One region of the Candidatus Desulfolinea nitratireducens genome, then DNA from elsewhere that is predicted to be linked to it. Evidence: riboswitches for the same ligand, from Rfam matches in the RefSeq annotation. Region 1 holds a riboswitch; the other holds the start of a gene.

Region 1 (3,565 bases):
CAAGCCGGATGGCTGCAGGGAACCGCCTTCCCCACCTGGACGGGTAATAGCGTCCTGACCAGTCATGTCTATTTGCCAAACGGTTTACCGGGCCCCTTTGTCGATCTGAAGACCTTGCGCTGGGGTGATGAGATCATCATCCATGCCTATGGCTTCCGTTACGTCTATCAGGTCCAGGCAGTCCGCTATGTTCTGCCCAACAATACCTCGGTGCTGGATCACAAGGATCAATCTACGCTGACATTGCTGACATGTGCAGGTTATGACGAACCCAAAGATAGTTACAGGTATAGGGTGGCAGTAGAGACGATCCGTCTATTTGCTGAGAAAGAATAACAGCTAATTAATTAGCAAGCCCTCTGCATTCAAAAATGCAGAGGGCTTTTTTTTATATTTGATGAAATCTGGGATTAAGAATTGGGCGTAGTACGATTTTTCGAACAGGAGTACAAATCTCAACTAAGACAGAAGCGGATTTTTTTCTGGATTTCAAGCTTGCTTCCGTTTATGATCTGCCAGTTGCACCAGTGAGAGAGTCTGAAAACTCATTATTAACCACTGATAAAAAGGATTGGGAAGGCAATCTCTCTATATATTCTATTCCCTATAAATCAATGGACATCCGTGTTTATCTGTGGTGAGCAGGCAGACCTAAAACACTTGGGCATAAATAAGCACCAAGCCTGAAAATCAATAGTTTTCATTGCCTGATAGCAGCGCTCCGCGTTGCGGACGAAGGAACTTAGGCGTTATTTACGCCATACTGTACCAGAGACTTTTTAGACAGTTTCTACCTTATTAGGCGATAGCCAGAGATGGTAAATTGATCTGTTGGCCTGGTACTAATGGCGTGTCTGGCGCAATCTGATTTGCATCGGCGAGGCTTGCGGGGGAGATTTTCCAGTCAAAGGCAATCGTTTCAAGGGTCTCACCCCAGCGGACAGTATATTCTCTCGAGATCCCATCATGATGATAGGTGATCCATTTCCAGCGGAAAACGTCAAAGCCGTGTCGGCCAGTGAAACCATAACCATGATTATCCCACTCATAATTGATCACACCACTTTCCAGATCACCGGGGGTGTATAAAGTGATCTCACGAATAAAACAGTCATTGATGCCATCCTGATTTTGGATCATATTGGTAATTGATAAGCGTTCATTATTATTGCCAATTCCCACCACCATAAAAATATGGGAAAATCGCCCATCAGCTTTCGACCATTGACCTGAGGTAGCATAAGAGAAGAGAATATCGCCCGTAAAAAGATTTCCTTTATTTTCAAAATCGTACCCGGCCATTTTCTCATCTGTTTCCACAACCAGATCAAAAGTTTCCGGATCAAATCCGTTCCATGGGCGGCCATACCAATATCGCGGGTTGGCGTTGATAAATAGCCTGGCATCTGCATCGTAACTGCCAATCCGATAAGGGAAACTATTCGCATCGTAATTGATCTGCCAGGTCAGCGGTCCGCACATGGATGCAGCATCCCACCAACCAATCTCTTCTTGTGAGACTCGATTTGCTTCCAGGCAATCACCTGCCAAATATTTTCTACCAGCCTCCAAATAATCAGGCATCTGCCAGTCAAGGTCAAAGATATCCACGAGGGTTTCATTACTTACATATCCTTCATCGATCATCCAGTGGCAGGGTAATTTTTTTGAAACGGACACGATTGTATCGTCACCAGGAAGGCCATCTTTTTGCCAATAGGCACTGAGATAATCACCCCAAATGCTGTCCTCTACTCCTGGGATCATGGGAATGGCAAGTAGTCGAAATATACCGCCGTAGGAGCGGAGCCAAACAGCAAATCCATTTTGCAGGAAGATCGCAACGGTCTGGTCACCCTTATAGGAAAATGGGGGTTGGTATTCATTGATCCCAAATTCGTATACGAACGGATCATCAGCCGTTTCGATCAGCAAACCCATGCGCCCATTCCAGATATAAGTGATGCGCTTTTCTTCCAGGTTAAGGGTAGCCCCCAGCTCTTCTTGAACCTTTGCCAGCATTTCTTCGCGAGACGAGCTTGGTCGCACGGCATTGCAACCTGCCGGGTTATTAAAAGCATATTGTCTTGATTGAGTTTTTTTGCCGCTTTTAGCTAATGGTCGATCCAGAAACGCTCGTCGAAACAGATTGTTTTGGGGAGATGATGACAATTCTATATTGCCGAAGGCCCCTTCTTCTTTGGCAAGAGATTTTTCATGATTAACGTTCTGACTTCCCAGCATTGGTGCGAAAAATGAACTTGCCAGATACAGGGAGATGGTTGATATTAGGGTGAATTTCAGCATGACATTCCTCTTTTTCTAAAGAAAACGGGCATGGATCCAAGCTATAAACCAAGCCTTTGCGAAGGAATGTCTCAAACCAATAGTGAAAAACACTTTGGCAATATTGCTTTGATAGACTTTCGGCGGCTTGGCAGTCATGTCCGGAGAAGGATTTAGACCCATAGCTTTGCGTCCCTGCCTTTCGACAGGTTTGCCGTTATCGATGTCGGATTCTCTAATTACACCTCGTTGGTTAGTAAAATAAAAAACAGGCCAGGGACGTGATCCCAAGCCTGCCGGTCAGCTATACAATAGCAGAACGTATAAATTGTAAAAGACTTTCGGCGGCTTGGCGATCATATCCGGAGAAGGATTTAGACCCATAGCTTTGCGTCCCTGCCTTTCAACAGGTTTGCCATTATCGATGTCAATAACTTTTTTCTAAAATGCGCTCCTTGATAAAAAGAAATCTGATAACAGTATACTCAATTTATACACAAAGAACCTTACAAACACCAGACAAAATATCCGGTCCTGGAGCAATAAAACAAGCTTACGAAGTGTTAAAACTCATCATATCTCGTAGTGGCGATTTTAGTCGCGCTGAAGGGCTAACGCTAAAGTGTGCCAAGCGGAGCCCTAACTACTACCGTAATTCTCGCCAGGGTGCCAGCCACCCGAAGTTTTAACTTCAACCGATAGATGTTGGGCTCAAGAAAACTCCCCCTGCAATTCTTTTCCATATAAGCGATGCGTTTTATAAAAATCAATCCCGAAATTGCGCATCTCACGCAGCATATTCTCATTCTCGGTGCGGATCTGCACGATCTCGGCATGCTTGAACTGACCGCTTTCGGTAGCGGATTTGTAAATTTCACTAAAGAGAATGGCCGTACCGCCCAGACCCCGATATTTCTCAAGCAAGCCTGCCCCATTGAAGTTGAGCCAGTCGGTGCTCTTGCGTTCGAGCAGCGCAGTAATCCAGCCAAAAGGAAGCAACTTGCCGCGTACCTTTTGAATGGCTGCCGATATATCGGGGTAGGATAAAACAAAGCCAACAGGATCATCCTCTTTCATGACGACCTTGATCAATCTCGGGTCGGCAATCCAGAGCAATTGCTCACCCAAGGATTCGACCTCTTCATCCGTGACCGGAACATTCGTCCCGGCATCGCCGAGAGAGCCATTATATAAATCCTTCAGATGAGGCAGTAAGGCACGTAATTCCTTGCGGGTGCGGTAGCGGGCAACGTGCAGGCCTCGTCGTTTTTGAACGCGC
Region 2 (3,565 bases), on a different contig from region 1:
AAGATTTCCTCCAGCGACCATGTCTGGGATATTAACGGAGAGAAATTGTGTTTGCGGTGCAGCAGGGGCCAGATCCATTAGACCGGGATCGGGTGGCAAAGCGATAACGACTCGCAACGAAGGTTCAAGATCAGCAGCGGTAAGCGTATTGCGCACCTGAAAACGCATTCCCGCGCTTTGGGCGAGGGTATAAACAAGGGCCTGGTAGGTGTCCGAGACTTCCTGATCCATATCAGCAGGGAGAACCAGCAAGGCCAGGGGAATTTCGGGTGTGGGTGTCAGTGTGGGTTCAGAAGCAGGCGTGGAGCTGGGAGCAAGCGTAGGGATCGCGCTCGGTTCCGCGGTAGAGCCACATCCCATTAACAAAGAGACAAGGATTATTATCAAGACAAATTGTTTTTTCATAAAGTTTTCTCCATTTGAACTGTCCTGAATTTTACCCGAAAGCCACACTTAAAAGAATAACCCGTTCCTTCAAAAGGAACGGGTTATTTTCTTGATTATTTAAAAAGATTATTTTGCCAGTACCTTGATCTGTTTCGGGCGAGCGGACTCGACCTTGGGCAGGCTGAGGGAGAGAATCCCGTTTTTGATCTTGGCTTCAACTTTGTCGGGGTCGACCTCGCTGGGCAGGCGCAATGTGCGAATAAACTTGCCCTCAGGCAATTCGCGCAACAGATGCTCACCATCAGATGTTTGGTACTCACCTTCGATGCGGATGACGTTTTCAAGAATTTGAATATTTAAATCGTCGGCGCTCAGGCCGGGAACGGCAGTGGTCAGGACGAAATTATCATCTTCTTCGCGGACATCAACACGCAGGGTATAAGCTTCATTTTGGCCAGCCAAACGGCCCCTCATCATTCTGTGGTTGTAAGGGCGGGTATAGTAACTCATTTTGATCTCCTTTTAGATTATCAATAAAATTTGAACTGTAGTAGATATAATATCCTGTGAGTGTTAGAAGAATGGCAACAAAAGATTTAAATTCTATAAGAACGGGATGACCAAATTCTTAATTGTTAGCTGAAGGAAAATAGAATGATAAAGTTTTATAGTTGGGGACCTATTTACATGCTTCAGTCGTCTACCTCTCAGTATTCCTTTTTCTACTCACGAAAGGAGATCTTATGAAACTGATCCATACTAATGCCCACGGGACTTTGCTTCTCATCTTGGTTCTTACGGCTTCCTCTGCCTCGGCTTCCAGCGCCTCGATTTCCTCGGGGGTAATGGCTGCCAAACCACCCTCAATGCGGGCCTGCGTGGTTTCCCAAGTGCGCAGTTCGGGGCCTACATCTACAGGCTTATAGTCGGGCAGATCTGATGCGACTGAAACTGCCATAGGGACTAATGTCAATAGCAGGGCTAGAATACCAAATAAAGCAAATAACTTGCGGTTCATTTGTTCCTCCTAAAAAGTTGGCAGTTCTTTTTGTTATATGCAATGATACTGAAAATCTATGACAATTAATAATCCTGAACGATCACCTCCTTCGTGAAGGTACGGCAAAAAAGCCTGCCAAGGGTGCAGGATTTATAAAACAAATTGAAGAGAGCTTAGAAAGGGAATATTCAATAAAAAAACCGAAGGGCTATAACGTTCTGGCCTTCGGCGGTCTGGCGGTCTGCATGCTTTTCAATTGCGGATCCCATGACTTTGCGCCCCCATCTCGCGATGGGTTTACCTTTTCGTGGTTGAATTAAAATAGAGTTCTATTAAATAGATCACACATCTGGACCCATCATATCGTAAGAAAGGCTGTAAAAGTGGCTTCAAAAAAGCGTTAGTGTCTAGCCCTTGAGATATAAAAATTCAACGAGATGATCAGATTTACAATTCATAAATTTATATTAGCATTTTTGCAGAGTGATTCCAAGTGTTTTGCACGAGGTATAATCCTGACTCATGTCAAGGCGTTTAGTCCTCTCCACACTTTTTGTCGTCGCAATAGTTGGCGGCTATCTGACCTATCGGAGTATGCGCTCATCAGGTGCGCGTTCGGTGCAAGTCATGCGATGGTTCCGTGATTCTGATTCCCATGCTGACTGGGAAATCTTGCAAGGCACACGCTGTGGTGATGCCCCTTTTATCCTCCCCACAGATGGGATCATCGGCTATCTCTGGGATGATTCCTTTCGTCCCGGCCATCGGCATCAGGGGCTTGATATTTTCGGCGGAAAAGAACTCGGCGAAACGCCCGTGATTGCGGCTTACGAGGGTTATCTGAGACGTCTACCCGATTGGACATCTTCCGTTATCATGCGTGTACCCAGTGATCCCCTTGAACCAGGGCGTCAAATTTGGCTCTATTACACTCATATGGCAGATGCGGATGGAAATTCTTTTATTGATGATGCCTTTCCGCGCGGGACAAGTGAAGTTCTCATTCCCGCTGGGACACTGCTCGGTTATCAGGGAAATTATTCGGGCGACCCCTTCAACCCGACGGGAATTCATCTGCATTTCTCCATTGTTCTGGATGACGGAAATGGCACCTTCCTGAATGAGCTGGAGATCAAGAATACCCTTGACCCAACCCCTTATCTTGGGATGGCATTGAATGCAAAAGTTAATCAGGATGGGATTCCGACTTGCAATGAGTAAAGAGTTGGTAGAAGTAAAATATTAAACACGAAGGCCACGAAGAGGCACAAAGATAAAAACATGAGCTTGAGTTTTCCTTCGTGCAACTTAGGGATCTTGGTGTTTAATAAACGAGAGATAAACTATGAAATTCAAGGATAAAGTCGTTCTAATCACCGGAGCAGGGCGTGGCCATGGCCGCGAGATCGCCAAAGCCTTTGCTGCTGAAGGTGCGCGCATGGCCCTTAATGATATTTCCCCAGTAAATCTCAACTTGCTTATTGAAGAGATTCAGGCTGAAGGCGGCGAAGCCAAAATCTATGTACAGGATATTGCCAAGAAAGTTCCTGTGCAAGGATTGGTGATGCACGTTGAAGACGATTTCGGAAAGATTGATATTCTGATCAACCACTCTGCTGTAGAGCCCAAGAAATCCCTGCTCGAAATTGACGAATGGGATTGGCAACGTACAATCATGGTTAATTTATCCGCAGCGTTTTTAATGACCCAATCTGTGGGGCGGATCATGAAGAAGAATGGGGGCGGGGTGATCGTCAATCTGATCCCTTTGGCGGGGCGCGATGGTTTGAAAGACAGAACTGCGTACGTTGCCAGTATGATGGGATTAATCGGATTCACGCGTCAGGCCGCGGGCGAACTCGCCTCAGATAATATTCGGGTTCACGCAGTTTGCTCGGGGATACCAGAAATGCACCAGGCGCAACGGGATTTCCCATCATCTTTTAATAAAGCTGTGTTATACCTGTGCGGGGATGAAGCCATTGATTTACATGGCGAGATTTTGAATGTCGAGGAGAAAATATGAAGGGTTCACCTGGAAAAATGATGGCTGCTGCTGAAAGATATCGTGCAGCCTGCCACGCTGTGTCCGATGATAAGGCTCCGCTTGAAGAGGGTGGCTGGAATCTGCACCAGTTGACATCTCATACGCGAGATGTGGAAATCTATGTCTATGGA

Evidence for each region. A riboswitch is a leader RNA that binds a small molecule or an ion and turns the genes downstream of it on or off. The one in region 1 is predicted to bind cyclic di-GMP.
Region 2: linked by a shared signal. The riboswitch ahead of AC3DOM_RS06850 (hypothetical protein) and the one ahead of AC3DOM_RS13035 (LysM peptidoglycan-binding domain-containing protein) in region 1 are both predicted to bind cyclic di-GMP.

The regions. Positions count from the first base shown of each region.
Region 1 covers NZ_CEYOSI010000161.1:557-4,121, reverse strand. Annotated here, with positions in the region: partial or broken gene AC3DOM_RS13040 (sortase) at 1-336, shown strand, start outside; gene AC3DOM_RS13035 (LysM peptidoglycan-binding domain-containing protein) at 799-2,307, opposite strand; cyclic di-GMP riboswitch class I at 2,426-2,512, opposite strand; cyclic di-GMP riboswitch class I at 2,627-2,713, opposite strand; partial or broken gene AC3DOM_RS13030 (hypothetical protein) at 2,998-3,565, opposite strand, start outside.
Region 2 covers NZ_CEYOSI010000056.1:1,614-5,178, forward strand. Annotated here, with positions in the region: gene AC3DOM_RS06840 (type 1 periplasmic-binding domain-containing protein) at 1-405, opposite strand, end outside; gene AC3DOM_RS06845 (Hsp20/alpha crystallin family protein) at 514-897, opposite strand; gene AC3DOM_RS06850 (hypothetical protein) at 1,088-1,405, opposite strand; cyclic di-GMP riboswitch class I at 1,612-1,699, opposite strand; gene AC3DOM_RS06855 (M23 family metallopeptidase) at 1,910-2,608, shown strand; gene AC3DOM_RS06860 (SDR family NAD(P)-dependent oxidoreductase) at 2,733-3,413, shown strand; gene AC3DOM_RS06865 (DinB family protein) at 3,410-3,565, shown strand, end outside.